DNA from 2 places in the Thermoclostridium stercorarium subsp. stercorarium DSM 8532 genome. Region 1 is predicted to be linked to the other one. Evidence: a T-box and tRNA genes for the amino acid it is inferred to sense, from the RefSeq annotation. Region 1 holds a T-box; the other holds one or more tRNA genes.

Region 1 (3,425 bases):
AAAAAGCTCATTTTCCTTTTCTCCCAGGAAATTGTCAGTCAGTCTGTATATATTGTGATTTGAAAAGTCCTTAATGTTATTGAACGACGGGACAGACACATATATGTAAAATGAGAGTAACTCTGCAATAATCAGAAAGACGGTTAACTGCACTGTAAAGAAAACATAAAACAATTTCTTCATGTCCATGCACCCCTATAGAACCAATCCCATCATGACAACAATAGCCGTAAAAATAGCCGGAAGTATTGTTTTGACATATTCGCGGAATATTTCCCCGGCTATCTGCCCCCTGCTCATGCCAATTATATTCATAACGTCAGGCAGTTTTTTATGTGAGTAGAACCAGAAATATGTAAAGAATAGACAGGACAATAAAAATGATGTTAAGATACACATTAAAATTATAAGATCTGGTATATCGCCGAAAAATATATTGATTATGCCGTAATTATCCAAATTGATAACATTTATGCCATCTTTAAGCTCCTCTATGGATTTGTTTACAACATCACCGGATATTCCGTCCAGGTAAAACAGCCCGGCCTCATTGTCAACCTCTGAAAGGCTGTCAAGATTGATATATATGGTATAATCCAGTAATGAACATCCGGTTCCGGCTATACCGATAACCTCGTACGGGTGGCCGCCGATGTCTATAAAGAAACCGCCGTTTTTTTCATACACCCTGTCTTTTTGCTTAACACCGACTACGGCTATGTGCTTGTTGCTGTAAAAATCGTTTTCGTTAAAAAACCTTCCTTCCATAACGGGAGGAGCATCTATGTCTCCTTTCACCAGAACCCCGCGTAAATCTTCAAGACGGCTCAGTTCCTTGTATAGGATCGTGCCGGCCATACATTTTGAATATATCTTTTTAATATCATCAAATGTGCCTGTTTTTTTATTCAATGTAAAGGCCTGCCTGTGTGAACTGTAATAGCCTCTGTTCAGCTTGTTCATTTCGCTGAGTTTACCGCTGATTCTAACCACTGCGGCAACTGACAGAAAGAAAACTACGATGCTTATATTCAGTGCAATGTCGGCGAACAAAAATTTCCTTTTCATAGCCGAACTCCCTGTATATATTATCCGTGAATACTGTTTATGAGTATAGTTTAAAACTTTTGTACGTTCAAGTTTGTCATGTAAATATAATTCGTAAACTTTATGAAATACTGGCCGCTGAAAGCTGAAATAGTGCTTGAAGCGGCTTGACATTTATTAAAAAATTCATGTATAATATGGTTCAAAATAGGGTAAAAAGCAATGACCGGAACGAGTAAGCAGGAAGATCCTTACAGAGAGCAAAGGTCAGGTGGAAGCTTTGCAGGTTATTCCGGCTGAAAATCCTCCGGTAGCTTCAAGCTGAAACCGCAAGGGAGTAGGTGAGACGGCAGGGGCCGTTATCCCCCGCACAAGTGACAGGCGTTTATGCCTGTAATTTGGGTGGTACCGCGTAGGTTTTTATGCCTTTCGTCCCATAAGGATGAAAGGTTTTTTTAATATAGACCGGAATTGGCGCGGGTTTTACCCACAGTTTGCAAACCTGTTGAATTTAAGAAAATTTCAGATAAATGGAGGAATGAAAGTGGATTACGGACAGACACTCAATTTACCGAAAACCGATTTTCCGATGCGGGCGAATTTGCCCCAGAAAGAACCCGAAATAATGAAAAGCTGGTATGAAAACGACATTTACAACAAACGCCTGAAAAGAAATGAAGGGCATCCCAAATTCGTTCTGCACGACGGGCCGCCTTACGCAAACGGTGATATCCACCTTGGGACCGCGTTAAACAAGGTATTGAAGGATATCATCGTACGGTACTATGACATGAAAGGTTATTACGCCCCGTATGTGCCCGGGTGGGATACTCACGGGCTGCCTACCGAAAACAGGGCTATAGACGAACTGGGGCTCAACCGTCACGAGGTGGGGCCGGTTAAATTCAGAACGGCGTGCGAAGGTATCGCCAGGAAATACATTGACATTCAGAGGGAATCATTCAAGAGACTCGGGGTTGTCGGCGACTGGGAACACCCGTATATAACCCTGCTTCCGCAATTTGAAGCAAAGCAGATAGAAGTATTCGGCAAGATGGCCGAACGCGGATGCATTTATAAAGGGCTCCGGCCGGTTTACTGGTGTCCGTGCTGCGAAACCGCGCTTGCTGAAGCCGAAATTGAGTATATGGAGGAAAAAAACCAGTCCATTTATGTTAAGTTTGCGTTAAAGGATGACAAAGGAAAACTTAAGGGAATTGTGGACAGCCTTGACAACACATATATTGTCATCTGGACCACCACCACATGGACACTTCCCGGCAACGTGGCCATTGCGGTGAACCCGGATTTTGTTTATGCGGTTATAAAAGCCGGGAATGAAAACTATATAATGGCAAAGGAACTTGCCGAAGCTACAATGAAAGTGGCGGGTATAGAAAATTACAGCATAATCGGCGAGCTTACCGGTGCCGAAATGGAATATATGGTATGCCGGCATCCGTTCCTTGACAGGGATTCTCTCGTAATTACGGGAGATCACGTTACCCTTGACGCCGGTACCGGATGTGTCCATACCGCTCCCGGTCACGGTGTTGAAGACTTTGAAGTGTGCAGGAAGTACGAGGGACTGAAAGTAATTGTTCCCGTGGACGGAAAAGGCGTTTTAACCGAAGAGGCGGGGCAGTTTGCAGGTTTGACGTATAAACAGGCGAACAAGGAAATCTTTAAGCACCTTAAGGAAACAGGGGCATTATTCGCAGATCAGGTTATTGAGCACCAGTATCCGCACTGCTGGAGATGCAAACAGCCAATTCTTTTCCGTGCGACCGAACAGTGGTTTATTTCGGTCGAAAGCTTCAAAAAAGAAGCTCTTGAAGCAATCAAGCAGGTAAGGTGGATCCCCGAGTGGGGCGAAGAACGCATATCCAAAATGGTCGCAGAGCGGAACGACTGGTGTATATCACGCCAGAGAATGTGGGGCGTGCCCATTCCGATTTTCTACTGCACTGCATGTGGCAAGGAACTGATTAACAGTGAGACGATTGAAGCGGTGAAGACTTTGTTTGAAAAGGAAGGCTCAACCGCGTGGTTTGAAAAGGACGCGTCCGAAATACTGCCTGCCCATATCAAATGTTCGTGCGGCAACGGCACGTTCCGAAAGGAAACCGACATAATGGACGTATGGTTTGATTCGGGATCATCCCATGCCGCCGTTCTGGAGACCAATCCACAGCTTTCATGGCCTGCCGACATGTATCTTGAAGGCAGCGACCAGCATCGCGGATGGTTCCAGTCATCACTGCTGACTGCGGTTGCAACAAAAGGAATGGCTCCGTATAAGCAGGTTTTAACCCACGGTTATGTGGTTGACGGACAGGGAAGGAAAATGTCAAAATCCCTTGGAAACGGAATAGATC
Region 2 (3,425 bases), 630 kb from region 1:
AGGTCTTTGGACCGAAGTGGCATGGTGAGAGTGGCGGACGGGCGAGTAACGCGTGAGCAACCTGCCCTATGCTGGGGGATAACACCGGGAAACCGGTGCTAATACCGCATAAGACCACAGTGACGCATGTCACAGTGGTAAAAGCTGAGGCGGCATAGGATGGGCTCGCGTCCGATTAGCTAGTTGGTAGGGTAACGGCCTACCAAGGCGACGATCGGTAGCCGGACTGAGAGGTTGGCCGGCCGCATTGGGACTGAGACACGGCCCAGACTCCTACGGGAGGCAGCAGTGGGGAATATTGCGCAATGGGGGAAACCCTGACGCAGCGACGCCGCGTGGAGGAAGAAGGCCTTTGGGTTGTAAACTCCTTTGATCGGGGACGAAGATGACGGTACCCGAAGAACAAGCCACGGCTAACTACGTGCCAGCAGCCGCGGTAATACGTAGGTGGCGAGCGTTGTCCGGAATTACTGGGTGTAAAGGGCGTGTAGGCGGGGTGCCAAGTCAGGTGTGAAATACCGGGGCTTAACCTCGGGGGTGCATCTGAAACTGGTGCTCTTGAGTGCCGGAGAGGAAAGCGGAATTCCCAGTGTAGCGGTGAAATGCGTAGATATTGGGAGGAACACCAGTGGCGAAGGCGGCTTTCTGGACGGTAACTGACGCTGAGGCGCGAAAGCGTGGGGAGCAAACAGGATTAGATACCCTGGTAGTCCACGCTGTAAACGATGGATACTAGGTGTAGGAGGTATCGACCCCTTCTGTGCCGTAGTTAACACAATAAGTATCCCACCTGGGGAGTACGGCCGCAAGGCTGAAACTCAAAGGAATTGACGGGGGCCCGCACAAGCAGTGGAGCATGTGGTTTAATTCGAAGCAACGCGAAGAACCTTACCAGGGCTTGACATCCCCCTGACGGATGTAGAGATACATCTTCTCCGCAAGGAGCAGGGGAGACAGGTGGTGCATGGTTGTCGTCAGCTCGTGTCGTGAGATGTTGGGTTAAGTCCCGCAACGAGCGCAACCCTTGTCGTTAGTTGCCAGCAGTAAGATGGGCACTCTAACGAGACTGCCGGCGAGAAGTCGGAGGAAGGTGGGGATGACGTCAAATCATCATGCCCCTTATGTCCTGGGCTACACACGTGCTACAATGGCGACTACAGAGGGAAGCAAATCCGCGAGGAGGAGCAAATCCCGAAAGGTCGTCCCAGTTCGGATTGCAGGCTGCAACTCGCCTGCATGAAGCCGGAATTGCTAGTAATGGCAGGTCAGCATACTGCCGTGAATACGTTCCCGGGCCTTGTACACACCGCCCGTCACACCATGAGAGCTGGCAACACCCGAAGCCGGTAGCCTAACCGAGAGGGGGGCGCCGTCGAAGGTGGGGTCAGTGATTGGGGTGAAGTCGTAACAAGGTAGCCGTATCGGAAGGTGCGGCTGGATCACCTCCTTTCTAAGGGGACAGGCTTACTGCTAAAAGCAGTAAAGCCAATCCAGGTCGGTCGGGTTCGTCAATGCACTGTTTAATTTCCAGTGTCCGGTATAAAAGTGTTTGGACATTGGTTTTAGCGGGTATTATATATTGACAACATAAGATAAAGATGATATAATTTATATCCGCGATTGGATAAATAATGGGCTCATAGCTCAGACGGTTAGAGCGCACGCCTGATAAGCGTGAGGTCGATGGTTCGATTCCATTTGAGCCCACCATATCCGAAATTTATTACAAAGACCAGGGACCAAATCAAAACTTCAATGGTATAACAGTAACGGGAACCTGGTATTTGTAACCAATAGATATTAAGTACCTTGAAAACTGTATAATGCTGAAGCTGGTGGTAACGAGCGGAGGTAACGGAGCCTGAGAAGGTGAAGTTACGGAAGCGAGTTACAATTTCTTAGGGAAGACCGCTCACTTGGGGGTTGATTAGACAACCCTGAAGAGAAGGCCGAAGAGGTCAAGCTACTAAGAGCACAGGGTGGATGCCTAGGCACCAGGAGCCGATGAAGGACGTGGTAAGCTGCGAAAAGCTGCGGTGAGGCGCAAACAGCCGTTGACCCGCAGATGTCCGAATGGGGGAACCCACCTGAGGTAAATGCTCAGGTATCCGTACATGAATACATAGTGTACGGAGGGGAGACGCAGGGAACTGAAACATCTAAGTACCTGCAGGAAAAGAAATCAACCGAGATTCCGCGAGTAGTGGCGAGCGAAAGCGGAGGAGGCCAAACCGTATGAGGTAACTCATGCGGGGTTGTGGACTGGCATAATGATCGCGGAGCATAGCAGAATGAGCGGCTGGAAAGCCGAGACCGTAGAGGGTAACAGTCCCGTATGCGAAATGCGAAGCGACAGGCCAGGATCCGGAGTACCACGAGGCACGAGGAACCTTGTGGGAAGCAGGGGGGACCACCCTCCAAGCCTAAATACTACCTGGTGACCGATAGTGGAGGAGTACCGTGAGGGAAAGGTGAAAAGAACCCCGGGAGGGGAGTGAAAGAGAACCTGAAACCCTGTGTTTACAAGCAGTCGGAGAGCGTTAAAGCTCGACGGCGTACTTTTTGTAGAACGGTCCGGCGAGTTACATTGCAAGGCGAGGTTAAGTACCTTAAGGTACGGAGCCGAAGGGAAACCGAGTCCGAATAGGGCGTATAGTCTTGCGGTGTAGACCCGAAACCGGGTGACCTACCCATGACCAGGTTGAAGCGGGAGTAAAGTCTCGTGGAGGACCGAACCCACTGACGTTGAAAAGTCATGGGATGAGTTGTGGGTAGCGGTGAAATTCCAATCGAACCCGGAGATAGCTGGTTCTCCCCGAAATAGCTTTAGGGCTAGCCTCAGGTTAGTCTATCGGAGGTAAAGCACTGACTGGACTAGGGGCCTTACCGGGTTACCGAATCCTATCAAACTCTGAATGCCGAATAGACGATGCCTGGGAGTCAGACTATGGGGGATAAGCTTCATAGTCGAGAGGGGAACAGCCCAGACCGCCGACTAAGGTCCCAAAATCACAGCTAAGTGGGAAAGGATGTGGGCTTGCTAAGACAACTAGGATGTTGGCTTAGAAGCAGCCATTCATTCAAAGAGTGCGTAACAGCTCACTAGTCGAGTGAGCCTGCGCCGAAAATTTAACGGGGCTAAGCTGTGTACCGAAGTTGCGGATCCAGAGATGGGTGGTAGGGGAGCGTAGTGTACGGGCAGAAGCATGACCGAAAGGACATGTGGACCGTACAGTAGTGAGAATGCCGGAATGAGTAGCGAAAGTGAAGTGAGAATCTTAACCGCCGAAAGTCTAAGGTTTCCTGGGGAAGGCTCGTCCGCCCAGGGTAAGTCGGGACCTAAGCCGAGGCCGGAAGGCGTAGGCGATGGACAACAGGTTGAAATTCCTGTACCACCGTTACCCGATTGAGAGAAGGGGTGACGC

Evidence for each region. The T-box of region 1 lies ahead of ileS (isoleucine--tRNA ligase). A T-box ahead of a tRNA ligase gene usually reads a tRNA of that ligase, here a tRNA-Ile.
Region 2: it encodes a tRNA-Ile, which carries the amino acid that the T-box ahead of ileS (isoleucine--tRNA ligase) is inferred to sense. The anticodon was not compared.

Annotation. Positions count from the first base shown of each region.
Region 1 is NC_020134.1:615,577-619,001, forward strand. It holds gene CST_RS02755 (FtsX-like permease family protein) at 1-183, opposite strand, end outside; gene CST_RS02760 (ABC transporter permease) at 196-1,068, opposite strand; T-box leader at 1,261-1,487, shown strand; gene ileS (isoleucine--tRNA ligase) at 1,586-3,425, shown strand, end outside.
Region 2 is NC_020134.1:2,959,728-2,963,152, reverse strand. It holds rRNA gene CST_RS13000 (16S ribosomal RNA) at 1-1,450, shown strand, start outside; tRNA gene CST_RS12995 (tRNA-Ile) at 1,634-1,710, shown strand; rRNA gene CST_RS12990 (23S ribosomal RNA) at 1,957-3,425, shown strand, end outside.